Regions from separate parts of the Cohnella candida genome, predicted to be linked through region 2. Evidence: riboswitches for the same ligand, from Rfam matches in the RefSeq annotation. Region 2 holds a riboswitch; each other region holds the start of a gene.
The links. Region 2 has a riboswitch for cyclic di-AMP ahead of EAV92_RS15895 (CAP domain-containing protein). Riboswitches for the same ligand answer to the same signal wherever they lie in the genome.
Positions count from the first base shown of each region.

Region 1: linked by a shared signal. The riboswitch ahead of EAV92_RS20235 (C40 family peptidase) and the one ahead of EAV92_RS15895 (CAP domain-containing protein) in region 2 are both predicted to bind cyclic di-AMP.
Region 3: linked by a shared signal. The riboswitch ahead of EAV92_RS12895 (KamA family radical SAM protein) and the one ahead of EAV92_RS15895 (CAP domain-containing protein) in region 2 are both predicted to bind cyclic di-AMP.

Region 1 covers NZ_CP033433.1:4,371,903-4,381,602, reverse strand. The annotation lists gene EAV92_RS20245 (M1 family metallopeptidase) at 515-2,500, shown strand; gene EAV92_RS20240 (hypothetical protein) at 2,513-3,328, shown strand; cyclic di-AMP (ydaO/yuaA leader) riboswitch at 3,568-3,704, shown strand; gene EAV92_RS20235 (C40 family peptidase) at 3,710-4,216, shown strand; gene EAV92_RS20230 (TFIIB-type zinc ribbon-containing protein) at 4,283-4,621, opposite strand; gene EAV92_RS20225 (ABC transporter substrate-binding protein) at 4,821-6,242, shown strand; gene EAV92_RS20220 (MgtC/SapB family protein) at 6,294-7,055, opposite strand; gene EAV92_RS20215 (histidinol-phosphatase HisJ family protein) at 7,074-8,066, opposite strand; gene EAV92_RS20210 (DeoR/GlpR family DNA-binding transcription regulator) at 8,076-8,858, opposite strand; gene EAV92_RS20205 (ABC transporter ATP-binding protein) at 8,873-9,700, opposite strand, start outside.
Region 2 covers NZ_CP033433.1:3,473,097-3,482,796, reverse strand. The annotation lists gene EAV92_RS15905 (FtsX-like permease family protein) at 1-916, shown strand, start outside; gene EAV92_RS15900 (hypothetical protein) at 909-1,712, shown strand; cyclic di-AMP (ydaO/yuaA leader) riboswitch at 1,765-1,901, shown strand; gene EAV92_RS15895 (CAP domain-containing protein) at 1,909-2,634, shown strand; gene EAV92_RS15890 (sensor domain-containing diguanylate cyclase) at 2,787-4,382, shown strand; gene EAV92_RS15885 (ring-cleaving dioxygenase) at 4,479-5,486, shown strand; gene EAV92_RS15880 (alpha/beta hydrolase) at 5,470-6,075, shown strand; gene EAV92_RS15875 (lyase family protein) at 6,391-7,302, shown strand; gene EAV92_RS15870 (LysR family transcriptional regulator) at 7,354-8,247, shown strand; gene rocF (arginase) at 8,244-9,155, shown strand; gene EAV92_RS15860 (ornithine--oxo-acid transaminase) at 9,197-9,700, shown strand, end outside.
Region 3 covers NZ_CP033433.1:2,766,812-2,776,511, reverse strand. The annotation lists gene EAV92_RS12925 (sensor histidine kinase) at 1-475, shown strand, start outside; gene EAV92_RS12920 (hypothetical protein) at 462-2,873, shown strand; gene EAV92_RS12915 (DUF4432 family protein) at 2,845-3,981, shown strand; gene greA (transcription elongation factor GreA) at 4,100-4,573, shown strand; gene EAV92_RS12905 (GntR family transcriptional regulator) at 4,751-5,386, shown strand; gene EAV92_RS12900 (TIR domain-containing protein) at 5,571-6,002, shown strand; cyclic di-AMP (ydaO/yuaA leader) riboswitch at 6,121-6,263, shown strand; gene EAV92_RS12895 (KamA family radical SAM protein) at 6,379-7,548, shown strand; gene EAV92_RS12890 (ATP-binding protein) at 7,562-9,205, opposite strand; gene EAV92_RS12885 (phosphodiester glycosidase family protein) at 9,369-9,700, shown strand, end outside.

The DNA of each region.
Region 1 (9,700 bases), 900 kb from region 2:
GACGCTGATCGCCTAGACCTACGTCAGCCCGGACTATACGATTATCGTCACCACGTTTTCCGCATCATTGAAATAGCAATCCACAGTAGCGTTGATGCCGTGGTCGTAAACGACCGTATCGCGAGGAATCCGTGCGTCGGCATTGCTCACGTCGGAACAGGCCGGGTTACTCCGAGATCTGAATGTCCTGATCGATACAAGCTTACGGGCTTCGCTGCCGTAACAGGCGCTGGACATGCAGCTGACATAGGCATCGTGATCGAGCTAGACTTGTAAGCGCCATATTGTCGTGGATGTCACAAGGAATCGTGCGGGTTTTGCGGTCACCGAGTGTTTCGTCAAGCTGATGCTCACTGTGCAGCTTCTTATTGGGTAATAGCGGTTTGCCACAAGAACGGCCAGCAAGAAGCTGGGCTTCCAATAACCGCCCCCGCCCTCAGACAAGCAGAAATAATCCGCGGACAACCCGCATATAGATGTCCGTAGATGCTTGTCAACGGGAGGGTTATCCGTTATGCCGAAGCGCCGCACGCTACGCCTGCTTCTTTTCACCGCAGCCGCCGTCGCCCTCGTATTCTCGATCCGGTTCGGGTTCGCGGACGCGCTGGAAACGCAATATGCCTGGCCGGCCATCGCCCAGGCCTCCGGCAAGGCTCCGCCCGCCGCCGTGCCCAAAGCTCCCCAGCCGGAGGCGGCGCCCATACAGCCGAAGCCGGTCGTCCTCAGCCAGCGCGTGACCGAATACCATATCTCCGTGACCTTGAACCCGGACAACACGCTGACGGGGCAGCAGACGGTCACCTGGAAAAATCCCGGCCGGAAATCGGTCTCGGATCTCTATTTCCACTTGTATCCGAACGCCTTCTCCCCCGGCAGCACGTTCCTCAAGGAATCCGGCGGCCAGCTTCGCGGCGACGCCATGGCGCCCGGCAGCTACGGAGCGATGGAAATCGCCGCGCTGACGACGGAAGAAGGCGAAACCCTCTTGCCCCGCCTGCACTATGTCCAGCCCGACGACGGCAACAAGCAGGACCGCACGCTCGCCACGCTGCGCCTGCCGGAAGCGGTCAAGCCGGGCGCGTCGGTGACCCTCAAAATGAATTTCAAGGTCACGCTTCCCCAAGTGTTCGCCCGCATGGGCACCGCCGGCGATTTCGTCATGGCCGGGCAATGGTTCCCGAAAGTCGCGGTTTACGAGACGGTCGGCATGCGCGGCCGCACGACGGAAGGCTGGAACCTTCACCAGTACCACGGCAACTCCGAATTTTACTCGGACTTCGGCATCTACAGCGTGCGGATCAATGTGCCCGACAACTATACCGTCGCCGCGACGGGCTTCCAGACGAAATCCCCCGCTTCGGTCCAGGGACGCAAGACGTACCAATATTACGCCGACGACGTGCACGATTTTGCCTGGTCCGCGTCGCCTCAATTCGTCTATTACGAGGATTCCTTCTCCGCCCCCGGCATCCCCGGCGTCCGAATCCGCCTTTATTTGGACCCGCTTCATAAGGACTTGAAAGACCGCTACCTGCACGCGGCCAAATCGTCGCTCTCCAAGCTGGCCTCCTGGTACGGGGAATATCCCTATTCGACGCTGTCCGTGGTCGTGCCCCCCGCGGGAGGCGCCGGAGCCGGCGGCATGGAATACCCGACGCTCGTCACCGCCGCAGCCGCCAAGAGCGCCAGTCCGGGTTACGAGCTGGAGCGGACCCTCGTTCACGAAATCGCGCACCAATATTGGTACGGCATGGCTGCCTCCAACGAGTTCGAAGAGGCTTGGCTGGATGAGGGCTTCACCTCCTACTCCGAAGACAAGCTGATGTCCGCCATTTACGGCGTTTCGCCGAACACGGCCGTGGAAGGAAGCTACCTCACCGATCCCGAACCGCTGCACCAGTTCGCCTGGCACTACGGCAAACCGGACGGCTACGCGGATAACGTGTACCTGCGGGCCAAACTCGTGCTGACGGCCATGGAGCGGCAGGTCGGAGAGAAGACGATGAACAAAATCCTGCGCGCCTATTTCCAGAAATACCGGTTCAAACACCCGTCCACGGCGGATTTTCAAAAGGTGGCCGAAAACGTGACGAAGCTCAAATGGAACGATTTCTTCGGCGCTTACGTGTACCGCGGGGAGACGGCCGACTTCTCCATCGAATCGATCGATTCCCACAAAACCGAGCAGGGCGGCTATCGCACCTTGGTGACGCTCAAGCGCAAAGGAGGCAGCCCGCAGCCGGTCACTCTCGCGCTTGGCTACGCGGACGGCCGGACGGAACGCAGACAGTGGGACGGAGCGCAGAACCAGACCCAATTGCAGCTCGATTCGGCATCCCCGCTGCTCTATGCGGCCGTGGACCCGAACCTGTCGGTCGTCCTGGACAACCGGCGCTACAACAACTTCCTGAAGGCGGAAGTCCCCTCCAAGGAACGGGTCAAATGGACGACCGGCGTCGCCCAGGCGCTGGAAAGCTTCTTCAGCACATTCGCATGGTGAGGTGAGCGCCGCATGAGAAGATGGCTCGGCAAGGGATGGGACATGACGGTCCGGCATAAGTATGTAGGGGTTCTCTTATTTCTGTATCGCTTATTGTGGGGATTCTTCCTGTTCCGGCTGGTAGACTCCGTGGTGACGCCCGTGCTCGCGCGGTATCCCGACCTTCACCCGAACGCGAACGCGATTCCGCTGTTCCTGATCGAAGCGGAATTCCGGCTGCTTCGGACCGATTTGCTCGACCCGCTTCTCTGGCTGCTGGCAGGCTTGCTGCTGTTCCGGATGATCGTCTCTCCCTTGATCAACGCCGGCCTCTATTACTCCTTCCGCCATTCGGAAGAAGAGAAGAGCGGCACCCGCATGCTCGCCGGCATCCGGCAAGCGTGGAAACCGGTCGTGCTGCTCTACTGGCTGGAGAACGCCCTCGCGCTGCTTCCCGCCGTCTGGCTGCTGCCGATGGCCAAGGACCGGTTCTTCAGCGCCGGCTCTCCCGGAAGCTGGATCCGGGAGCTGCTACCCTATGCGGCGGGATGGCTCATCTGGGGCTTCGTCGTCCACGTGCTGTTCCAATGCCTTCAATTCGGCGCCGTCAGCCGCGAAGGCTTCGGCAAAGCACTGATGCAAGCCCTGTCCCGGGCGTTGCCGCTTCTGGCCGTCTCGCTGGCGATGGCCGGCATCGGCGCCGCCGCATCCGCAGCCGTGTCGTCCGTCTCTCTCCTCTGGTCGGGTTTTATCGCCGTGGCGCTTCACCAAGCTTTCCACTTCGTGCGCACCCTGCTGTCCCTCTGGACCGCCGCCTCCCAATTCGCGGTCTGGAGGGGAAACGAGTAAGCCTGTTTTTTCCGTCCGTCTCATGCCCGAAGTCCCGGTCGTCATTCGACAATTCCTGCCCGGGAAATCCCCGTCCGTAAGCCGCTCCGGCGCTTGCGGGCGGGGGTTGCGCGTTTTACGGGCAACTAAAAAACCGCCTTGAAAGGAGGTTCAAAGAGTCGATTGGGAGGCAAAGATTAAGGAATTCTAATCCTTGGGGAGCAGGAAGTCCGCCGCAAAAAGCGAATATTTAGGGCTGTGTGAAAAAATTGCCGAATTCCCGTGCACCGGGAAACGGGGGAACCATTACGGGTGAATTGGCCTCGCAACACAGTGGCCATAGGGAACCTTCAACCGAACCCTCCAGCTAACCTCGTAGGCATCGGAAGGGGACACCCAGTCTTGCGTAAAGTTTCCGTTTTGCTGCTTTCTCTTGCTTTTTTGCTTGCCTTCCAAGTCGGAAGCGCGTTTGCTGACTCCAAGCTGGACGACACGATCGGCAAAGTGATCGGCGTCGATTACGACTACGGAGGAACGACCACGGGCGGATTCGACTGCTCCGGATTTACCGGATACGTCTTCAAGAAGCTCGGGATCACGCTTCCGCGCAGCTCGAAGGAACAGTTCCAACGCGGCAAAAAAGTGGCTCGCGCCGATCTTCGCGCGGGCGACCTGGTATTCTTCAACACGAGCGGTCATGGTGTTTCGCACGTAGGAATCTACGTTGGCGACGGCAAATTCGCCCACGCTTCCTTTACCCGCGGGGTAACGATCGACTCTTTGTCGGCGGATTACTACGTGAAACGCTACATCGGAGCACGCCGCGTGATGGATACCGACACTTATCAGGAAGTCGCCACCGATCCGGACGTCGCCGCGGGAGCGGACGACGAATCCGCCGCTGGATGACTTGGCTGAACCGAGGACGAAGGCCCGCTCAAGCGGGTCTTCGTTTTTTATTACCACCGCGCGGAATCAGTCAAACAAGTCTCCGAAAACGTCCAGTACGCTCTTTTTCTTTTTGTAGTGTTTCGGATGTCCCTGCGGGTGGCTCCCGTAATACGGTTGGCGGCTTTGCTGCTGCGGATAAGGCGGCTGCTGTTGCGGCGGATATTGGGACGGATCGTTCCGGCGGTCCGAGTCCGCATAATACCACTCGTTGTAATCCTGACGCACCTCGCGCACGTCCGTCATCAGCTTCTCCAATTCCCCCCGATCCAGCCAAACCCCTTTGCATGTCGGGCAGACGTCGATCAGGATGCCGTTCTTCTCAACCTCTCTCAGGCGCGAATTGTCGCATACCGGGCAATTCATGCTCTTCAACCTCCTTTAAATTCAGGTTTGCCCTCATTCCATACGGCCGAACGGCCATGCGGTTCCGCGCTCCCCCTCCCTAAATTTTCCCTAAAATCTCATAACATTTCCTTATTTCCCTAGGAAATGGATTCCACTTGGAAGATAATAGAGTCGAATCATAGAGAAACAAGGAAAAGAAATGGGAGGAGTGGGGAAATTGAATCGCTACCGTTGGACCCGTTACGTCTTTCCGTTCGCGTTGACGGCAAGCCTGTTGGCCGGCTGCAGCTTCGGAGACGCCGGCGCCGAGAAGCGCGCGGAACCCGTCACGCTGAAGGTCATGTACTATGACGAAAGGTCGTTTTTCGACCAGTACGGCATGCTCTTCTCCGCCCTGCATCCCGAGGTGGAGATCGAAGTCGTCAACACGCAGAGCATCAAGCACGAGCCGGGCAAGGACATGGAAGCCGAGACGCGGAAGTTCATCGAAGAGCAGAAGCCGGACATCGTCATGCTCTCCGCGGACCAGTACACGAAAATGGCGAACGAAGGCAAACTGCTCGAGCTGGAAACCCAAGTGCAGGAGAAAAGCTTCGACCAGGCGGGACTGATGCCCGGCATGCTGGACTACCTGAAGGAGCTGAGCGGCGGCAAGCTTTACGGACTCGTCCCGAACTTCTACAGCCAAGCGATCTTCTACAATAAGGACATGTTCCAAAAGTACGGCGTCGAACTGCCCAAGGACCAGATGAGCTGGGACGACTTGTTCCGCTTGGCGGCGATGTTCCCGACGACAGGCTCCAAAGACGATCGCGTGTACGGCCTCAAAATGGGATACTCCGCGACCGATCTGTATCAGCTCGGCAACATGATCGGCCTGACGAAAAACCTCAACATCGTCGACGCCGGCGCCAAAAACGTCACCGTGAACACCGACGCTTGGAAGAAAACGTACGAAACCGCGCTTAACGCCTGGAAGTCAGGCGCCCTCTATACGGAGGATCCCAACCAGATGAGCGACGGGCCCATGCAGTATGAGGACTACTTGCTCCGCGATCCGTTCATCGGCGGCAAAGTCGCGATGACGTTCGAGGGCACTTATTTAATGGATCAGATCAAACAAGCGCAGAACGTCGTCAAAGACAAAGCCGTGAAAAATTGGGACATCGTCACGATGCCGGTCGACCCGGGCAATCCCGAATACAGCCCGTACGTCTCCTTCAACAACATTTTCGCGATATCCGCCAAATCGGCGCAGTCGAAGGCGGCCTGGACGTTCCTACAGTATATTCACGGCGACGAATTCGCCCGCGTCACTTCCAAGCGGCAAATGGGCAACATGCCCGTCCGCACCCAGTACCTGTCGGACAAAGAAGGCCACCATTTCGAGGCTTTCTACAAGCTGAAGCCGATTCAGCCGGCCATGTACAAAAATTACGAAGCGGTTCCCGGAGACTTCATGAACAACTTCCAAGGCATGGCCCAGCAGGAATTATCCGCGGCGGCCGACGGAAAGGTTTCCGTGTCCGAGGCGCTCGACAGCCTGCAAACGAAAGCCGAGGAAGCCCTGCTGCTGGCGAAACAACAGAAAGATACCGCCAAACCGGGCGAAACGGCGACGACGGAATCAGGCGGTTAAATGACAAGCGGGCAGGTTCGCTTCACGCGATCCTGCCCGCTTTGCATTTCCTTATACGTCGCCGCCGGACGGTATATCTTCCGGTGCCTTTTTCCGCCCTTTGCCGTCGGACAAATGGTACGAGACCCTGATCACCCCAGGAATCGCCCGCAGTTCGTCCAGCACGTTCAGATGCTTTTCCAGCATCATGTTCTTCACCCGGAGATGAACCTGAATCGCCGCACCTTCCTGGCCGCCGACGCCCTTCTCCGCGGACAAATCCTCGATCGTCGCCCCGATCGCCGCGACCTTCGCCATCACCGATTGCACGCTTCCGCCGGATTCCCGCATCGTAACGGTCAGGTCCGCCATTCTCCGCTTCCTGCTGAATACTTTCTCCAGTTTGTTCAGCACGAACAGGCAGACCAGGGACAAGAAGGCCGTGAGCAGCGCCCCGTAATAGAAACCCGCTCCGACCGCCAGGCCCAAAGCCGCCACGACCCACAGCGACGCGGCCGTCGTCAGGCCCGAAATCGAATTGCCGTTGCGCAGGATCGTCCCCGCGCCGAGAAAACCGATGCCGCTGATGACCTGCGCCGCAAGCCTTGCAGGGTCAGCCCGGACGTTCGGCTCCCCCATGAAGACGCTGAACCCGTACAGAGACAACAGCATGATCAGCGCCGAGCCGAGACAGACGAGGATGTGCGTGCGGAAACCGGCCGAGTGCTGCCCGAACTCCCGCTCCAGACCGATCAAACCTCCGACCACGAGCGCGAACAGGATGCGCAGGGTCAATTCCCAGTGACTGATTTGCCATACGGCGGGATTGGACATTCGATCACCCTCCCTGCTCTATTCCCGAAGGGGAACGCTGATTCTGTGACGGTCCCTGAAATAGACGATCTCCCGGTATCCCGTATCCCAAGCCAGCTGCGCGGCCTCATCCAGCATCGTCCCGATATCGTCCGGGAAGTGCGCATCCGAGCTGAGCGTAATCGGCACCCCGTGCGCGTGCAGCTTAGCGAGCAGAGACGGGCTCGGGCACGCCTCCTTGACCGGATAACGGTAAGCGAGGCCCGTATTGATCTCGGAAGCGACGTCCGCCTCCTTGAGCGCCGCGGCGAGGTCGTCATAAAGGCCCTGCAGCAAAGCTTCGTCGGGCCGGTAGTTGAACACCTTCAAATTGTCCAAATGGGCGATGATATCGAAAATGCCGGAGCGTGCCGCTTGCTTCACGTGCTCGAAGCCGTAACGGTACAACTCCAGCAGGTCCTTCTCTTCGAACAGGTGCTGAACCTCGGGGTTGTCGAATCCCCATCCGTCCACGAAATGGACGCTTCCGATGACGTAATCCAGCTCATAGCGGTCCAGCAGCGCCTTGAGCTCCGCTTCCCCTCCCGGGAAAAAGTCGGCTTCCACGCCGACGGAAATCGGATGGCCTTTCTTCTGCATGCGGCGGACCGCGGTCAAGTATTCCTCGATCGAGCCGATTCGGACCCGGTCGAGCCAATAGCTTTGAAGGCGGCCCAGCTCGCTGTCGTCGATGATGACGTATTTCTCGTAGTATTCCCGGAATTCCTCGAAACGGTAGAGATGGTCCACGATCCCGAACCTTTCGATCCCCCGTTGGCGTCCTTGCGCCATGTACCGCTCCATCCAGCGTTCGGAGAAGCAGCCTTCCGCCAGCCTCGTCTGCAGCCGTTTCGTCTGCTCTTCGATCCAGGGAAGGGTGTGGCTGCGATATTCTATGGGACTTTCGTCAGGCGCGTTCTGCAGCGCCCGGGCGGTTTTTTGAAGCCAACCGAAAGAGTAAGGCCCTTCTTCCAAATGGAAATGAAAATCCACCTTCAACGTTCATCCATCCTCCTCGCCCGCTATCCATAGCCGGATGTCTTTGTCCGCCAAGTCTTTGCGCCATTCCCGGTCGCAGCCCGCATCCGTGATCATCGTATACACGTCGTCGAGGGGGCAGACGCTGGCGAACGTCGTTCTGCCGAATTTCGAGGAATCCGCCAAAAAAATCGTCTCGTCCGCGCGCTCCATCATTTTCCGGGAAATGTTCGCTTCCGACAGCTCGTAATCCGTAATGCCGTCGACCAGTGACACGCCTCCCGCGGAAATGAATGCCTTATTCACCCGCAGCCGATTCAAGACGAGCTCGGCGAGCGGGCCTTCCGTCGATTTCTGGCGTTTGTTGACCTCGCCGCCCGCGAAAATGATTTTGCCCGGAAAAATATCCAGCGCCAGCAGCAAGGTCGGCGTGGAATGGGTCACGATCGTGACGTCCCGATGCTCCGTCAAATTGCGGATCAGCTCGATCGTCGTCGTCCCGTTCCCGAGCATGACGGTGTCGCCGTCTTTCACCAGAGAGGCCGCATACCTTCCGATGGCCGCCTTCTCTTGCGCTTGAAGCAGCGTTTTCTCGTCGAACGGCAGCTCGAGCGAATCCGCCCGGACCTTCACGGCCCCGCCGTACACCTTTTTCAGGCGCCCGTCGCGGTCCAGCCGCTCCAGATCCCGCCGGATCGTCTCGGTCGACACCCGAAACTCCTCTGCCAGGACCTGGACTTCCACGCGCTCTTCCTTGTTCAGGCGCTCGAGGATCTTCTTCTTGCGCTTCTCAAACGACAAGGACATCTCGGCGCGTCTCCCTACGAAGAGGGACGAACGCTTTTCCATTCGTCCCGGGAAATCGACAGCTTGACGGGCGCACCGGCGGGCCAACTGTCGAGCGAGTGGCCGCTCAGCATGTCGACGGTCACCGGGAGGCCGGACACGTTGACCTCGAAACGCAGCACGTTGCCCAGAATCGACACCTGGGACACGGTCCCTTCGGCCACGATCGCGTCCGGAGTTTCTTCCGCCGTCGCCGCGGCCATCCGGATCGCTTCCGGCCGGACGGCGAACATGCCGCCTTGCTCGGGCAGTCCGCGGATCGCGCGCCCTTGCAGCTGATCCCGGCTCCAGACGTTGTAGTTGCCGATGAACCGGGCGACGTATTCGCTGGCCGGCGCGGTATAAATCTCGTTCGGGCTGCCGACCTGTTCGATGCGGCCGTGGTTCATGACGAAAATGCGGTCCGATACCGTCAGCGCTTCTTCCTGGTCGTGCGTGACGAAGATCGTCGTCATGTTCAGCCGCTGCTGGATGCGGCGGATTTCGCCCCGCAGCGAGCGGCGGATCTTCGCGTCGAGCGCGCTGAGCGGTTCGTCGAGCAGCAGCACGCTCGGCTTCTTGATCAGCGAACGGGCAAGCGCGACCCGCTGCTGCTGTCCGCCGGACAGCTGATTCGGGTAACGGTCCTCCTTGCCGCGGAGGTCGATAATCGACAGCATCTCTTCTACCATCGGCCGAATCTCGTCTTTTTTTAAGCCCATCATTTTTAACCCAAAAGCAATATTATCAAATACGTTCATATTCGGAAACAGCGCATAAGACTGAAAAACCATGCCGACGTTGCGACTTTTGGGAGGCAGGAA
Region 2 (9,700 bases):
GCTGAAGCAGGTGGAAGGGGTGGCGGACGCCCAGACGTACCCGACTTATTCCGCCATCTGGAACTTGGACGGATCGAAACGCAAGCTTCCCGTATACGGGATCGGCGCCGAGTGGATCGACCGCTTCCCGCTGTTCTCGGTTTCGGATCGGACGCCGGGCGAACTCGTTCGGGGCTTGAAGAAGGATGAAATCGTCCTCGATAAAATGGCATTCAAAGCTTGGGGCGGCGAAATCGGCGGGGCGATCGAGCTTGCCACCCTTCAAGGTACGCAGTCTTTCCGCGTAGTCGACGTCGTGGAGTCGATGAAAAACGGCGGTTACGGCGCTTTCCTCCCGACCGATCGATTCAAGGAAGCATTTGGGCTCAAATACGAGAGGAACGCTTTGATCCTGAAGGACGAGAACGCCTCGCCGGTGCAGCTAAGGGAAAACATTTTCGATCGGTTCGGCGGCCGGATCGAAGAAATGTTCGGGCCGGAAGACTGGGTATCGGTCATGAGCGCAACTTACACGGGCTCGTTCGCCATTATCGATTTCCTGGTCATCCTTTCGATCCTGATATCGGGCATCGGCATTGCCAACACGCTGCTGATCAACATCATGGAGCGGGTTCGCGAGCTCGGCATGATGCGCGCGGTCGGCGTGACGAGGCGCCAGGTGAACCGGATGGTCCTGCTGGAGGGACTCGGCATGGGAACGGCAGCGACCGTGATCGGCTGCGCGTTCGGGATCACGCTCGTCTACCTAACTTCGACTTTCATGGAAATCCGTTCTTTGACGTACCGATTCGGGGTTCCCTGGACGATTATCGCGATCATCTCCTTGTTCGGCCTCGCCGTCAGCTTGATCGCAAGCTTCGCTCCCGCTTCGCGAGCTTCGAAAACCCGTTTAAGCGAGGCGCTGCGCTATGAGTAAACGAAGCCTGTTTGCGCTAGGTTTGTTGGCCATGTTGCTGCTGTCGGGGTGCGGCTCGAAATCATCGTGGGAAAATGAAGAGGTATCCGAGGTCAGCCACAGGCTCATGGAAGACGACGTTAAAGCGGAATGGACGATTGACGGCAACGGAGACGACGGAACCAAACGGATTCGCGTCGTCATCGCGGCCAAAGACGGCGGGACGATCGATGATTTCGACGTGAACCACGAGAAACTGCTGCACCTCATGGTCGTCAGCAAGGATTTATCCTATTTCCGTCACATCCATCCCGAGTATTTGGGGAACGGCGTATTCGAGATCGAAAACCGCTTCCCGTTCGGCGGCGAGTACCGGTTGATCGCCGATTTCAAACCGACCGACGGCGATGCCATGAACAAGATGGCTTGGGTTACGGTCGACGGTAAGACCGCGAAGGCGGTCCCCGTCACGCCGGATCAGCGCCTGGACCGAACCGTGGACGGACTGCGAGTCAGTCTCACGATCAATCCTCCGGCATCCGGCAAGGATGTGACACTGCGGTACGCGATCACCGACGCGGCGACGGGGAAGGCCGTAACCGATCTGGAGCCTTATTTGGGAGCGATCGGGCACGTGGTGGTCTTGACGGAGGATGGGGAGCGGTACTTGCATGTTCATGCCGAAGAAGGCCAGGGTACGGGGCCGGTTGCCGTATTCGAAACCCGGTTTCCCGCCCCTGGAATCTATAAGATTTGGGCTCAGTTCCAGAGGAACGGCGAGGTGGTGACGGTTCCTTTCGTGACGCGCATTTCCTGAACGTTGGCAACATTTATGGCATGAACCGGCCCGGAAAACCTGCTAGACTTGTAGACATTCCAAGCCGAAGTCCGCTATCGGACACGGGGGACCCAAGAATGGGGTGAAGCCGCATGCAGCATGTGCGGCCGGGGCTACTCTTTGACCCGAACCCGTCAGCTAACCTCGCAGGCACGACAAAGGGAGGAATCTGCAAGTGAAAGGTTTGAAAGGTTGGAAGAAGTGGCTTTCCGTTGGTGCGTTGACGGCAGCGATCGCGATTCCGGGTGCGGCATCCGCGGCAACTCCGAATTACGCAACCGTCCAGTATAAAGTATTCTACGTGACCTCCGGCGACTACGCCGATTTCACTAAGCTCCTTCAGCAATATTTCCAAGGGTTCGCAGGTTATGCGCAACCGGTCGTGACGAATCCCGTGACGACGAAGCCGGTGACGCAGCCGACCGCGACTCCCGTAACGAAGCCGGTAACGACGGCGCCCGTGACGAAACCGGTCGCGAAGCCCGTATCGAAACCGGTCACGAAACCGACGACGAGCACAACGACGACGACCGCTTCCAGCTACGCGTCCCAAGTCGTTTCCTTGGTCAACCAGGAACGTGCCAAGGCAGGCCTGAAGCCGCTCGCTTCCAACGCGAAGCTGACGCAAATGGCGCTGGTGAAAGCCAAAGACATGAAAAACAACAACTACTTCGACCATAACTCGCCGACCTACGGCTCCCCGTTCGACATGATGAAATCGTTCGGCATCGCGTACCGCTACGCCGGCGAGAACATCGCGATGGGGCAGCGCACGCCGCAGGAAGTCATGACGGCATGGATGAACAGCCCGGGCCATAAGGCGAACATCCTGGGCGCGAACTACACCTCCATCGGCGTTGCTTATTACAACGGCGAATGGGTCCAGGAGTTCACAGGCTAAAATCGATAACGACACGAGCCTTTGCCTTTCGCGATCACGCGGAGGCAAAGGCTTTTTTTATTTTATGGTATTAATTTCCCATATGCCTATGGTATTTTATAGCTAAGAGAATGCAGTAGACTAAAAATTCGACGACACCGTGGAGCATGCTCATGACCTATTTATATATCTTCTATTTTTTCCTGCCATTCCTCTTCCTGTTCTATACGGGAATCGAAGTACTCCATCGGGACCCCCGCAACAAGCTTCATCGCGTGACCATGGAATTCATGCTGTCATGCAGCTTGCTTTATTTAGGCGACTTTTTCGGCCACATGCTTCCGCTGGAGCAATCGGACTTCGGCCTGCGCCTTAAGCTGATCGGCGGTTTCTTCACGATGTCGGTCGGCATGTATTTCTTCCAGATCCTCAATAAATTCTCGCTGCGTTCCGTCTTGTTCCACGTCGTCGCATTGTTTCCGCTCGTATGCATCGTGCCGCTCATTCTAAACATGCCCGCGTTCCGTTTTGAATATTTGGCCGGCCCCTATTTCCGTACGGAGCATTATAACGAAGCTTACAGGTGGGTCATTTACTCCGTGGCCGCCATCGCGATGGCGGGTTTCGTTTCCCAAATCGTCCGCGCTTTCAATCAATACCGCACCAAGGAAATCAGCGTCCTGGAACGCAAAAGAATCCGTTTGATCCTGGGGGGCGGTCTCGCGTGCGTCGTCTGGGTCGTCGTTTCAGAAGCGGTCTTCAAACCGCTGCTGCCAGACGTTCCATGGGTCCCTTACTCCGCGCTGGATTCGTTCGCCGTTCTCATTTTCGCGCTTTTCATCCGTCATGCGATGGTTAACTACGAGTTTCTGTCCACAGCCGACCTCCGCTACAAAATTCTGTTCAATTTAACTTCGCAAGGCATCTTCCTGCTCGACGACCATGGAAGATTGGTGGAGATGAACCCTGCGGCAGTCGCGATGACGGGATTTTCGCCGAATGAGACTTGTTGGAAAGGAATGCTCCTGGCGGATGTGGTTACGCTAGAAGATACAAGCCAGTACGAGTTGTTCAGCCACGCGATCCGCAACCGAATTCCGCTGCACCTTGTTTCCCGAATCCGCAACCGGCGCGGGGAAGCTTACGTCGTCGAGTCCGACATGGTGCATATGGAAGTGGAAGGACGCTACTGGAGATACCTCACGAATACGGACATTACCCTGCAGACGGAAAACGAGCGGAAGCTGAGACAACTCGCGTACCATGACTCCTTGACGGGTTTGCTGAACCGCCGGAGCTTCATGGAGATTCTGACGGACAAAATCGCGGAATGGCCGGCGCAAGGCCAAGGGTTTGCCGTATATTTGATCGACTTGGACCACTTCAAATGGGTGAACGATACGCTTGGCCATGCGGCGGGGGATGAATTGCTCCAGGTTCTGTCGCAACGTTTGAAGGAGATCGCTCCCGGACGCTCCCATGCGGCTCGGATGGGGGGCGACGAGTTTGTCCTCCTTCTCGAAGGTGCAGAGGGGGTTCGCGACGTGACGGACGTCGCCGATCGGCTGACATCTGAACTCAATAAGCCTGTCCGGCTTTCGGATCAAGATTACGAGATGACCGCCAGCGTCGGCATCCGGATCGTCGCAGGTGAAGAGAATGCCGAGCTGGAAACGATTCTTAAAGATGCGGACCGCGCCATGTACGAAGCCAAACAAGCGGGGCGCAATCGATACCGAGTATTCGGAACCGCCATGGTGGAAAGTTAGTCAGGTTCGCTTGCGCCGCACTATTGACAGTGTGGCTTTTCTGTATTATCTTTAATTTAAGATAATTAAATTCAAAGTTTAAGGAGGCCGATTCACATGGAATTGAAAGGCATCCACCATTTGTCGGCGATCACGGCCAGCGCTTCGGCGAACTTCGATTTCTATACGAAAATCCTCGGCATGCGGCTGGTGAAGAAGACGGTCAACCAGGACGACACCTCCGTTTATCACCTGTTCTACGGGGACGACAGAGGGAACCCGGGGACGGAGCTCACTTTCTTCGAATTTCCGATGGCCGGCCGGAACCGGCATGGCGGGAACAGCATTTCCTCGACGTCTCTCCGCGTGGCCGGCGACGAAGCCCTGCGCTATTGGAAGCAGCGCTTTGAAGAGTATGGCGTCGAGCATGACGAGATCATCGAGCGGGCCGGTCGCCAGACGCTGGCTTTCCGGGATCCCGAAGATCAGCGCCTGATCCTGGTGTCGGACGAGAACAACCATGGGGTGGCCGGCGGCGTTCCTTGGACGCGCAGCCCGATCCCGGCTGAATATTTCATCCTCGGGCTAGGTCCCGTACAGCTGACCGTTCCCTACGCGGAGCCGACCGTTCAAGTCCTGACCTCGCTTATGGGCTTCCGTCCCAAAGGCAAATATCCTTCGACCGTGGCCGGGCAGCCGGACATTCTGGTATTCGAAACCGGCGAAGGGGGGAGCGGGGCCGAAATTCACGTGGAGGAGAGAACCGACCTTCCGCGCGAGCTGCCGGGCGCCGGCGGAGTCCATCACGTCGCCTTCCGCGTGGAAGACGAGGAAGAGCTTCGCAAGTGGATCGAACGGATCCGTTCGGCCCGATTCCCGAATTCCGGATTCGTCGACCGGTTTTACTTCCGATCGCTGTATTTCCGGGAAGCGAACGGCATTCTGTTCGAGCTGGCGACGGACGGACCGGGCTTCGACACCGACGAGGACATCCGCCATCTGGGTGAGTCGTTGGCGCTGCCCCCGTTCCTCGAGCCTCACCGGCAACGAATCGAAGCGGGATTGAAACCGCTGGATACCGCAAACGAAACGAAGGAGGGCGATCCTTATGATCCATTACTTTGAGCAAGGAACGAACCCTGCGGCGCCGACGCTGCTGCTGCTTCACGGTACGGGGGGCTCCGAGCGCGATCTGGTCGGCGTCGGGAAAATGATCTCCCCCGCCTCGTCTCTGCTTGGCGTTCGGGGCAACGTGTCCGAAAACGGGATGGCGAGGTTTTTTCGGCGCTTGGCCGAAGGGGTTTTCGACGAAGAGGATTTGATTTTCCGCACGCAGGAATTGAACGGCTTCCTCGATGAGGCCGCCGTACAGTACGGCTTGGATCGCGGAAACATCTTGGCGGTCGGGTACTCCAACGGGGCGAATATCGCCGCCAGCCTGCTGTTCCATCTTCAGGATTCGCTCAAGGGAGCCGTGCTGTTCCACCCGATGGTTCCCCGGCGCGGAATTGCGCTGCCTTCCATGGAGGGAGTGCCGGTCTTCATCGGCGCCGGCCGCAACGATCCTCTCTGCGCTCCATCCGAATCGGAGGAGCTGGCGGAGTTGCTGCAAGGGGCCGGAGCCGGCGTAACCCTGCATTGGGAGAACAACGGCCACCAGCTCTCGAGGAGCGAAGTCGAGCAAGCCGCCGCCTGGTTCGGCGACCAATTCTGACGTTGGAACGATTAACGCATGCGCATATGTGAATGTACGGAGCCGACCTGCTTATGCAGGCGGCTTTTTTGCTTAATGTACCTGTAGATGGAATTGGAAAGTTATTGCTCTCGGGCACTAAAACTTCATAAAGCAATAAAATGGACCCTTACTCGGGGACAAAGCAGAAGTTCGTGCCCAAAAGCAATAAAATGGGGGAGGGCGGTTTACCCGTACCATAAGGAAATCAAATGGTTATGATTTACGAATTCAATTTTTAGGCACCCGGAGGCATGTGGTACATTCAAATTACAATACGGGAGGAGCTGACGCGACGTGGAGACGGTTCGCTTGGAACGCGGGGAATTCGGTGAGGCAGCCGTTCCTTCTCACGCTTACTACGGGGTCCGGACGAAGCTTGCGATGGAGCGGTTCAGGGATGCGGGCAGGGATTACAAGCATGATTTACTGATCTCCTTGTCGTCGCTTAAACGGTGCGCGGCACGCGCGGAGGCGGATGCCGGACGTCTCGAACCGCGGCTCGCCTCCCAGCTCGAAAGGTCCGCTCAAGAGATCGTGGAAGGCCGATGGCACGATCAATTCGTGTTCGAGCCGAACCGGTGCGGCTTCGGGGCGCTTCTGTCGCTCAACATGAACGAAGTGCTGGTGAACCGGACGATGGAACTGCTCGGGGAGGACAAAGGCAGCTACCACTTGATCAGTCCCGACTGGCATGCGGAATCGACGCTGCACCCGAACCGCTTTTTTACCGTCGCGTTCCAACTCGCCTCGGCCCGGTACGTGTCCGACATGCTGCGGTGCGCGGATACGCTTCCGGCGCATCTATCCAAAGCGCTCGTTCCCGTACTCAGGCCGCTTTACGAACGCCTATGTCGGATCGACGCCGACCATTTCGATGCCGTCTTCGTCGCGAAGCTGGCTCGGGCGACGAGCCTGCCCCTGCGGACGGAACGAACGCCGGCCCCCTATGCTGAAAGCGTTTACGACGTATCGGCTTCTTCCATGAAAGCTTCCCTATCGGCCATCGAGCCCGCCATTCATCAAATCGATTCCGTCGAGCTGAAGGCCGGCATCATCCAGATTTCGGCGTTCCGGGACATGATTTCCTATATCGCCAAATCGGGATTTTCGGCGCAGGGCATGGAGGAAGTGGCCGCTTACTACGCGTGGCAGTGTTTGGATTCATTTTACAGGGCTTTGATCAAAATAAATCAGATCTACCACTGAGAAATGCGGTAATATGAGGGCGGATGGAAATCGCGAAGAGGAGAGACCGGGATGGACTTCCGCAAGCTCAAAACCTTTCAGGCCGTCGCCGAGAACTTGAACCTGACCAAAGCGGCGGAGCAGCTGGGCTATTCCCAGCCGGCCATTACGCTTCAGCTTCAGGCCCTCGAAAGCGAACTCGGGGTTTCCCTTATAACGAGAGTAGGCAAAAAAACGTACCTCACGGCCTCCGGCAGGGTGGTCAAGTCTTACATCGACCAGGCGTTTTCGATCCTGGACGAGATGGAGCACGAGCTCAAAAAAATGCAGCAGCCGTACGGCCTGCTGACGATCGCGGCACCGGAGCTGTACTGCAACCAGTTCCTGTCGATCGGCATTCACTCCTTCATCGCCGAGAACCCGCAAGTGAAGCTGCAGCTGTTCTCCTGCGACAGCAACGAGGCCATGAAGAAGGTCGCCGCCAACGAGGCGGACCTGGCGATCATCGCCGGGCCTTGCCGGTCCCCTCTGATGGAGTCGCAGCCGCTCGGCAAGGAAGATTTCGTGCTCGTGACGACCAAGGAACTGTTCGAAGAGCATTCCCTGGAGGAGCTTCTGACGAAGTATCCTTTCATTACGTATAAATCGGGCTCCAATCTGCAACTCATGGTCAATGAGTGCCTGGATGACGTCGGTTTCGCCCCAAGCAGCTATATCGAATGCATCAGCGACGAAACGATCAAACGCACCGTCCTTCACCATACGGGCGTGGCGCTGCTCGGCTCCGCGCTGGTGGAGGAAGAGTTGAACAAAGGCACGTTAATCGAGCTGCACCGTTTTCCGGAGCAGATCGAGACCTCGATGGTCGTCCTCAAAAGCAGGGCGGAGGAAAACAACATCCGGACCTTTTCCGGAATCGTGCGGCGGATTTGGGCCAATATGGGTGGAATGGGGGAACGCGCATGATCGCAACGAAGAACCGCAACATATCCTTGATCGGCGTACCGATTCAGCTCGGAGCGGACCGTCCCGGCGTCGAGATGGGTCCAAGCGCGATCCGAAGTTCGAATCTGCAAGCCAAACTGGAGTCTCTCGGGTATCGCGTGAGCGACGTAGGGGACGTCCATGTCAATCGTAACATCGAAGCCTGCGGCCCCGGAGAGAAGCTGAAATATATCGCCGAGATCGCCAGGGTCAATACCGATCTGACGGCACGGGTGTCTCAAGAGATGGCAAAAGGCCAATTGCCGCTCGTCCTGGGCGGCGACCATAGTCTCGCCATCGGGACGATCAAAGGCGTGCTGCAGCACGTGAAGAAGCTCGGCGTGATTTGGTTCGATGCCCATGCGGACGTGAACACGGAAGAGACGACGATGTCCGGCAACATCCACGGGATGTCGCTGGCCGTGCTGCTCGGATACGGCCATCACAGCCTGGTGTCCATCGCCGGGGAGCAGACGAAGGTGGATCCCTCCAAGGTCGTCATTATCGGCGCGCGTTCGGTGGATCCAGGTGAACGGACGTTTCTCCGGGAACAGGGCATCCGGGTATTCACGATGCACGACATCGACCGCTACGGCATGAAGGCGGTCATGGACGAAGCGCTGGAGCGCGTCACGACGGGAACGGACGGCGTCCATCTGAGCCTGGACCTGGACGGGATGGACCCGAGCGCCGCTCCGGGCGTCGGCACGCCGGTTAACGGAGGTCTATCCTATCGGGAGAGCCATTTTGCGATGGAACTGCTCCACGAGAGCGCGAATCTCGTGTCCGCCGAAGTGGTGGAAGTGAATCCGGCGCTCGACGTGAACAATAAAACGGCGCAAACCGCCGTGGAGCTGATCGGCTCCCTGTTCGGGGAAAGCATCATGTAGCGCGCCTTCCGTTCGGCGCGCGAGAAAGGAGTGGATCCGGGATGAACGCGGCCATGGACATCATCGGGCAAACCGTACGCTACGGCGCCCGCAATTACCATCCGCTGCCGATCGTCATCTCGAAAGCGGAAGGCGTTTGGGTGGAGGATCCGTCGGGCAAGAAATACATGGATATGCTCAGCGCCTACTCCGCTTTGAACCACGGACACCGGCATCCGAAAATCATCCAGGCGCTCAAGGACCAGGCGGACCAAGTGACCTTGACTTCGAGGGCGTTCCATAGCGGCAACCTGGGCGTATTTTATGAGAAGCTGGCCGCCTTGACCGGCAAGTCCCGCATCCTTCCGATGAATACGGGCGCCGAAGCGGTGGAGACGGCGATCAAGGCCGTCCGCCGCTGGGCGTACCGGGTGAAGAAGGTGCCCGAGAACCAGGCGGAGATCATCGTGTGCGAGGGGAATTTCCACGGACGCACGATCACGGTCACTTCCTTCTCCTCGGCGGCGGAGTACAGGGACGGGTTCGGCCCGTTCACGCCGGGCTTC
Region 3 (9,700 bases), 710 kb from region 2:
AATCCAGGAGATCCGTTTCGCGGGCCAGCTGTATTGGGACATTCAAGCCGACGACAGCATCGAACGCGTGAAAATGATCAAGTTCATCTTGCAGCCCCTGGTCGAGAACAGCATCAACCACGGCATCCGCAAACGGGACGAAGCGGGCCACATTTACGTGCGGGCTTGGGGCGAACCCGGATTCGTCGTCCTGGAGGTCGAGGATGACGGCGTCGGCATGGACGCGGAACAGCTGGAGCGGGTCCGGGCTTCGCTGGAGGAGGACGCGGAGGAGGAGACGGATAAGGATCACGGCTTCGGCCTACGCAACGTGCACCAGAGAATCCGGCTCCATTACGGCCCGGAATTCGGGCTGGCGCTGGCCAGCGAGAAAGGGTCCGGGACGGTCGTCACCGTGCGGCTTCCCGACCCGTCGGGAGATAAAGAAGTGCGAGAAGGCAACGATGACGGAGGTGGAACCCGTGGTTTCCATTAGCAATTCGGTTTTTCTGTGTGAGCTGTCCAGCCGGGGGTTCATCGAGCGGCTGGTGATGAAGGGCGATCCCGAGGGTATGAATTGGGTTCTCGACGCTTCTTATCTTCATCAGGCCGGTTACCCGGACGAAGACAAGCTATTCGGGCATTTCGGCGTTCGGGTGGACGGAGAGGACTATACGAGCAGTGCGTTTCCGGCTCCGGCATTGCTGCGCTCGGGCGAGAACCGGGTCGATGCGGTGTACGGGTTTGGCCGTTTCCAGGTGAAGATCGGCTACGATTTGAGCGGGGATGAGGGCAGCCTGACCTGGAATATCGCGTTGCGGAATACGGGCAAAGGACCGCTCACGGTCGAGGACTTCGGGATCTGGGCTTCCGTCGCTTACGTGATGTTCAAGGACCCGGACGTGCGGCGCAACATGGAGCAGTCTTGTGCCGTTTTCCCTTCGGTATCGAAGCATTTCAGCAAATTGGCGTGCGTGCGCCGGAGCAACCGAGGTCCCCATCTCGGCCTCTACGCCGTGGAGGGAGAAACCAGGTCGGTCGGCACTTTCTGCCGGTTCGAGAACCTGTTTTTCCACGACGTGTCGCCGTCTTTGGACGGAATTCTGTATCACCGTCTGGTTCTGGTCGGAGACGGATTGACGGGTTCATCCGGTTCCGCTGCCGCGGCGTCGTCGGATTGGATCTACGGCGGCGAAGGCGAACCCGTCACGATCGGGGAAGGCGCGTCTTTGACTTGGGCATATCGCATTCTTCCATTCGCGTCGCGGGAAGAGTTCTATGAGCTGGCCGGGCGCTTGGGCCATCCCGTATGGGATGTTCCGCCGGTGGCGGTTAAGGGCGGCTCGTTCGAGGCTGCGGTGCGCTTGCCGGAGGGACAAGGGCCGAGTGCGCTGTGGTTGGAAGAAGCGGAGGAAGGCCGAGTGGTCCGGCGGGAGCTTTACGGGGCGACTGAGGCGGACGGAACTTTTCGGTTTCGGCTGGAAGCCGGGAAGCCTGGCGAGAAGAAGCTGTCCCTGCAGACCGGCGGCGGGAGGACGGACAGCGTCGTGTTCAACGTCACGGAGCCCATCCGTGAGGTGATCGAAGCGCGGGCGGACTTCATTTGCCGCGAATTGTGCGCGGGACCGGACGCCGAGACGCCTCATGCGTTCCTGCCGATCTCGAATCAGGGGGAATCCCTGGGCAAAGCCGTGTTCGTCCTGATGAAGAATGCCATAGGCACCCGGGATGCGCGGCAAATTCGCAAGGTGGAGGACGGGGCGGTACTTTACGTCCGTCCCAAATGGTTCACGGAGGGCGATTTCCGCCGTCCCACTCCGCTGTACGGACATTTCTACCGAATATTCGATCTGGATTACGTGGCACACGTATTCTACCTGCTGTCTCGTTTCGGGGGCGGTGAACTGGTCCGCCACGCGCCGGAGGAGTACCTGCGTTGGGCCGCCGAGGTGATGATCGTGCGTTTGGACCCCGCGCTTCACAAAGAGGAGCGGGAGCGGGAAGAGACGGAAATGCTCGGGGTCTACATCCTGTTCATCGAGGAACTTCTGCGGGACTTGGAACGCTCGCCGGAACTGAGGGAAGCGTATGACCGGCTTTCCGCGCTGTGGCGGACGACGGGCGAGCGCCTCCGGGCCGAGAGCGACTCTTATCGCGGCGCGGTAACGGAGCATTACTTCGATAACGCGGGCTTCGGGCCGACATTCGAGGCTTTGTGCCGGTCCGGACATCCGCAGGAAGCGACGCGTTATGGCGAGCTGCTGCTGGCCAACATCGGCTTCAGCAACGATTTCCGCGCGCAAAATCCGGACCGCTGGTGGGAAGCCCTGTCTTATATGATTCATTCCCTATGGGGCGGTCTCTCGGCGGCTTCGGCTCTCGTGGGGTATGAAACCCTGCGAGATCCGGAATATCTGCTGGCCGCCTACCGTTCCACGATGGCCGTATTCTACTGCTACGACTGGAATGCGACCGCCACGCGCCTGAAGCTGCGGAAGGGGGAGGCCGCCTCCACATACAGCGTGGCCGGCCCCCACCTGAATCGTCCGGACCTGTCCCGAAACCGCTTCGGGCAATCGACTTTCACCGAGCGGGACGGCGAGATTTTCAAAGGGCTGTTCCAAGGGGATTCCGGGTACGACTGGGACATGGGCGAGGAACTCGCGGCTTATTTGGCCGGCTTCGGCACGAAAACTTTTTTGTATCGGGCGGATGGAGAAATTCGTTGCGTGAACGGCGAAATCTTTTCCGAAGGCGGCCGGTACCGAGTGACCAGCTATGCCGCGTATCCGAGGGAATACCATTTTTACGAGGAGAACGCCTCTTACGTGTGCGGCGAGGGCGAGGAGGCGGGCGTCGTTTACTATGCGGACGGAAAATTCGAACGGGAATGAGAGTCTTTGGCGTTGGGACGAATTGCAACGGAGGCGGGAGATCCCGGTCGGGGCTGCCGGAGGACGGGCGTCGCTGAAGGTTAGACGGGATGCGGGGGGCGCGACCTTGCATGAGATCGAGCTTCATAACGGAGCTCTGACCTTCACTGTGCTGCCGGAAAGGGGGCTCGACATCGGGGAGATCGTCCTGGATGGCGAAAAAATGAGCTGGGAGCGGGGGGACAGCTGCCTGCTGCATCCGGATCGAGTGGACTTGACGGCAGGCGGCGGAACGGGCTGGCTGCAGGGCTTTTACGCCGCCGTTGCCTCGATCGGCCCCGAATTGTTCGGCACGCCGGGAGAAGGATATACGCTCCACGGCACCGGTTCCTATTCTCCGGCCGATTTGCGCAGCATCGCGGTTTGGGCGGATGAGGAGGGGCTGACCTTCGAAGGGAGCGTCAGCGTCGTCGGTTACGGGGAACGGCCCCAGTTCGGGAAACGGGTGCGACTGTTCACTCGCTGGGGCTCGGAATGCCTGCTCCGCGAGGAAACGACGACGAATCTGTCGGACCGCGCGTTGACGCTGGACGACGGCTATCACGTCCAGTTGTGCGGACCGTTTCTGCATGAAGGAGGCCGCTATGTGCTGCCCGTATCCTCGGAGGCGATGCTGCTGAGGGATAACGCCCCGCCGGAAGAGGATCCGCTGCGGATTCCTCCGATCTCGGAAGGCCTCTCGCCCATCCGCTGCTACCAATACGTTCCGGAAGCCGTACGCGGCTTGGAGGAACGGGCGGAGCTGCGCGATTATGTGGAGGCGATGCCGCAGCGGGCGGGATTCGCCGCCGAAATGGTCGTGAACGCTTCCGGAGACGCCGCCGGATACGTGATCCGGCCGCTGTCCGCCTTCCCTCGTTCGCTGATTGCCAAGGAAATCTCCGAATACGGATTCATGTTCGCGCTGGAGCCTTGCCGAACGAGGCCGAACCGCATGTCCCAGAAACACACGGACGGCGAAGCTTTCATTTTGCCGCCGGGCGGAAGCGATACGACCCAATGCCTCATCGGAGTCACGCAGGATCGGTCGCTGATCGGGGATCTTGAAAAGAAAATTCACCGCGGGTGAATGAAATGTCGGCCTGATGATCGTTTTTGAGCGATTGTCAGGTTTTTTCTTTTACTAGGGATTCTCGAGACATTAAGGTAAAATGGGATCTAACGCTAAAAAATGGGGAGTTTGAACGATGAGCAACGAAGAAGTCATTTTGACGCCGGAGGGCTTACAGAAACTGAAAGAGGAGCTCCACGAGCTGAAGACAGTGAAACGTAGGGAACTTGCGGAGAGGCTGAAAGTGGCGATCAGTTACGGCGACCTGAAGGAAAACAGCGAGTACCATTCGGCAAAGGACGATCAGGCGTTCATGGAAACCCGGATTCTGCAGCTGGAGCGCATGTTGAAAGTGGCCCAAGTCGTGGACCCGGGAAGCGCGAGAGCCGATAAAATCAACGTAGGTTCGGTTGCCGTCTTGTATGACGTCGAATTCGAAGAAACCGTGGAATACCGGATTGTCGGCACGGCCGAAGCGAATGCGGCGGAAAACAGAATTTCCTACATGAGCCCGCTGGGGACTCAACTCATGGGCAGGAAAGTCGGCGACGTCATTGAAGTCAATGCTCCGATGGGCACCATTCAATACAAGCTTCTCGAAATCAAGTAGCGGGGTTCCAAACAAACAAGGGCACGGGTCACTCGGATCCGCGCCCTTGTTTGTCGTCGAATACGAAGGGGCCGAAAACATAGGCAAGACCCGTTTACATAAACGTTGAAAAGCCGTATGCTTGGGCTATTATGGGAATGTCGTCACTCGTCGAGAATAAGGGGAAGAGACAGCCAAATGGCAGACACCACGGAAACGGCCGGTTATAAATCGATCGCGCTCGATCTCGCTCACCGGATCGTCAGCGGAGAATTTCCGGTCGGCAGCAAAATTTCGGGAAGATCCCTGCTCGCGGGGCAGTATCACGTTTCTCCAGAGACGATTCGCAAAGCGATCGGCCTGCTCAAGGACGAGAATATCGTTTCCGTCTCCCAAGGGAAGGAAAACGTCGTTCTTTCGGAACAGAAAGCAAGCGAGTACGTTACGAAAAACCATTACCTGAAATCCGTGTATTCCCTGAAGCAGGATCTGCAGCTGCTTCTTCGGCAAAAGAGAGAGATTGACCGGAAATTCGATTCCCTGCTGTCCGAGATCATTGAAGCCTCGGATCGCCTTCAGAATCTGAAGCCTTATCATCCCGTCGAAATCGAGGTCCGTGAGTCCTCCCACACCGTGGGCAAGACGATCGCCGATTTGCAATTCTGGCAAAACACGGGGGCGACCATTATCGCCTTGCGACGGGGAACGGGCGTATCGATCTCGCCCGGACCCCATGTCGTGATCCGGGAAAGCGACGTGCTGGTCGTCGTCGGGGACGAAAAAACGTATCAAAAAACCGAGCAGTTCATCAACCAACCGCGCAAGGAAGCTTGACCTCGTTCCTCTAAAGCACGAACCGCCCGTGGGGCGGTTTTTTATTGCATTGTTTTACAAACAACTTTTAAACGGTTAATAGGTTGTCAGTGTGGTTCGGTTTTGATATCATGAGGGTAGTTGAGCCTGTTCACGAGGGCTCTTCTTTGTTTTACAAGCCATATCCGCGAGGTGTAGCGAGGCCGTGTCAAACGATCGGGAACGGGAACGCACCTATAAACTGTATTTAAGCCATACCTGGAATCATAATCATTCCGTTCGGGAACTCAAATCTTTTATGGACGCCGAGGAGGCGTTCCGGTATCAGTCGTATTCCATCTCTCCTCATCATCCGGTTCATGCTGCGATGGAAGAACGGAAACTGTACGAGTTGATCAAAAGCAAAATGAAATTTTGCGATGCCGTGATTTTGCTGTGCGGCGTTTATCCGTCTTACAGTCGATGGATCAACAAAGAGCTGATCGCCTGTAAAGAGGAGCTTCGCAAACCGTTGATTGCGGTCGAACGCTACGGCTCGGCGAAAACCTCGCTGCTGGTCAAAGAAAACGCGGATCTTATCGTGGACTGGAATGCCGAAGCGATCACCGGCGCCATTCGGAAACTGGTCGAACCTTGATGGGATCCAACGGGCGAGGAAGAAAATTTTTACAAACAACTTCAATATAAAAATGAGTTGTCAGATTGGAAAGTCTTTGTTATAGTGGAAATAATTCGGTTGTCAACTTTCTCAACTCCATATTGAACAGCTTAGTTTCCGGCAAGAGCCGGGAAGCGGGGGAACCAATTTTTTGGGGCGAATCGGTCCGCGTTCAGGACCGTAGGGAACCATCTATCCCGAGTCCGTCAGCTAACCTCGTCAGCTTTGGATGGGTCAGGCATCTTCAGGCGCGGCTTCACCGCGTCTGTCTTTCGACCCGTACAGCGGGTCTTTTTCATTTGCCGAGGACCCTTCAAATAAAGGCAATCCACCCTATTTTGAAGGAGGGAGTCGTATGGCGAAGCCCAAGTATATCACCGATCTGGCCAGAATCCGGCAAATCCCGGAGCATGAAAGAGAGCTGCTGAAGCGAATAACGGACAAATTCGTTTTCCGGGTGAACGATTATTATTTGGATTTGATCGATTGGGAGGATCCGTCGGACCCGATTCGCAAATTGGTGATTCCAAATGCGGACGAACTGAGCGAATACGGCAGATGGGATGCTTCGGACGAGGATACGAATTACGTCGTACCGGGCTGCCAGCATAAATACCGTTCCACGGCGTTGCTGATCGTGTCGGAAGTATGCGGGGCTTATTGCCGGTACTGCTTCCGAAAAAGGCTGTTTCGCAACGATGTGAACGAGGCTGTGACGGACGTGGAGCCGGGGCTGAAGTATATCGCGGAACACCCGGAGATCAGCAATGTCCTGCTGACGGGCGGAGACAGCTTGATTCTGGGGACGCCGAAGCTGAAGGCGATCTTCGAGAGGCTGAGGGAGATCGAGCACGTGAAGATCATCCGGCTCGGGTCCAAGCTGCCGGTTTTCAATCCGATGCGGATTTACGAGGACGAGGAGCTGCTCGAGACGATCCGTGTTCATTCCACGCCGGAGAAGCGGATTTACGTCATGGCGCATATTAACCATCCGAGAGAAATCACGAAGGAGGCGGTTCGGGGTTTCGACGCGCTTCATCGGGCCGGTGCCATCGTCGTGAACCAAACTCCCGTGCTGAGAGGAATTAACGACGATCCGCGCGTGTTGGGGGAACTGCTTGACCGGTTGTCGTGGGCGGGCGTTACGCCGTACTATTTTTTCGTGAATCGCCCTGTCGCCGGCAATCGGGCGTTCGTCCTTCCGCTGGCGGAAGTGTATGAGATCGTGGAGAAAGCGAAGTCGTACACTTCCGGATTGGGCAAGCGCGTCCGGCTGTCGATGAGCCATACATCGGGAAAAATCGAAATCCTGGCCATCGAGGGCGGCAAAGCGTATTTAAAATATCACCAATCCCGCGACGGAGAGTACGGCAAGTTCATGGTGCTCGATTGCCCTCCCGAAGCCGCATGGTTCGACGACCTGCCGGGGAACGAACGTTACTGGAAGAAGCCGGTTAAACGCACGGAAGCGGTCGTCTCGGTGAACGCACTGCCGGAATTTCCTCCTCGCAAACAGACGGTTTAGCCGGCAGCGAAGCTTAACGACCGATCAGGGAAATCCCCTGATCGGTTTTTTGCGTATTGTCATCCGCATCCGCCTGAACGGGCATCTCGGTGAGTAGAGGCAATTTGACCGTAAATGAGGAGCCTTGGTCCAGTACGCTTCGAGCGTCCAGCGATCCGCCGTGGTCTTGAATGATTTTTTTGCAGATCGAGAGTCCGAGCCCCGTGCCGCTTTCCTTCGTCGTGAAGAACGGCGTAAAAATCTTTTCCATCTGTTCCTGCGTCATGCCGCTGCCCGTATCTTCGATCTCGATGAAACAATGCTTCGTGTCGCCGCGCAGCCGGATATGAACCGAACCCGATTCCTTCATGGCTTCGAAGGAGTTGCGGATCAAGTTGAGCAGCACTTGAACCAATTTGTCTTTGTCTACCAAAACCTGCAGGGGCTCGTCCGACCGTTCGTGGTGGATCAGATGGCCCAAAAGGGCGGCTTCGGACTCCGTTAAATAGAGAACCCTGTCGATGCAGCTTTGGACCAGTTCCGGTTTCATGTTGCTGATATGCGGCTTCGCGAATTGAAGAAATTCGGCCGTCAACTCGCTCATCCGCGTAATTTCGCTCATGACCAGGTCGAACCAGGGCTTCATCGTATAATCGTTGTTTTTGGAAATTTGCATGAAGCCTTTGATCGTGGTCAGCGGATTCCGGATTTCATGAGCCATGCCCGCGGCAAGCTCTCCCACCATTCTCAGCTTTTCTTCTTGGAAGCGGATTTCCTCACGCAGCAGCCAACCGTTGCGTTTGTTCTGGAACAGGCGGTCCTCGGCCATCGAGATGAGGACGGCGGCCGTGGCGGCTTCCTGCGGGTAATTCGAAACGGCATAGGTCACGAAAAAACCGAAATGGTTGCTATCCATGAGACGGTCGACTTCGGCGAGGAGGTTGTCCTTTTGGGGGACGGCGACGGCGAAGCGGTCTCCCGCATAACGGGACATGGCGAGCGAATCCTTAAACGTCTTCTTCAATTTCGAAGACATATTGATCATGATTTCGTTGCCGTTATGGATGTTCGGCGTATGGTAAGATTTGAAATCCTGCAGATCCAGGGTGATGAGAGCGAACTCGCGGTCCTGGTCGACGAGGTCTTGGATCGCCTTGAGGAAGCAGTCGTAGTTCAGCAAGCCGGTCAGCGGATCATGGGTCGTCAAATAATTCGTTTGCTCCTGCAGGCGTTTCGCGAGCTGCTCGGAATGAAGGAAATATTGAAAGACGACCACGACCAGGTAAACGGCGAGGAAATCGAATAACGAAACGACCATGTTATACGTCGTATGAGGCATATAGGTTAACCGAATGACGGTGTATTCCAGCACTAGAATGCCGGTGAACAAGAATGAGACGTAGGATCGATGGTGTTTCCGTACGACTAAGCTGATGAGAATGAGGTACAGGATTTCCGTCCAATTGAGATGGGTGAAGTAATGAAAAAGGCCGAGCGTAACCGGTTGGCAGTATCGGAGCACTCCGTAACGCGATTTCAAAGTGGCGGTAAGCATGAACAAGAGGCCCGAAACGAGCATGGGAATGATCATGGGCGTTTTGTCGAGCAGGATGGAGGCGGCAGCGATGAATACGGTAACGATCGGCGTGATTCCATACGCATAGAACTTGTGGCCCAAAGCTGTACACTCCCAAACCGATAGAATGGCACGACGGATATCGTTTTCCTTAATATTAACACAAACGGCATCCACATGTTCCATGAACATCCAGAACAGGCATTGACCGGTGTCGTGAGATCGTGTAGTTTCAATTCATCATGCGGTAAAGAAGGAAATCGCCATGGAACGACGTCCGATCATCAGAATCCCCGGTAAAGCGTCCATTTTGGTCCTCTTGGCCGCCATTTTCGGTTTGTCCGTTCTTTGGATGGCCGGAAGCGGCGAAAGTCCGAAACGCCAGCCGGACCCCAACGCTCCCCGTGCTTACCTATATGGAGCGGTGAAGGCGGCCAACGGCATGGAGCTGCACTATCTGCGAACGCGTCCGTCCAACATAGAGCCGGCGGTCGTGAACGAGAATGTGACGCTGTCGGCGTTTTACGGAATCAACGGAGGATTTTTCTATCAGAAGGATTTGCTCAGCCTCGCCGTGGTGAACGATATTCCCGTACA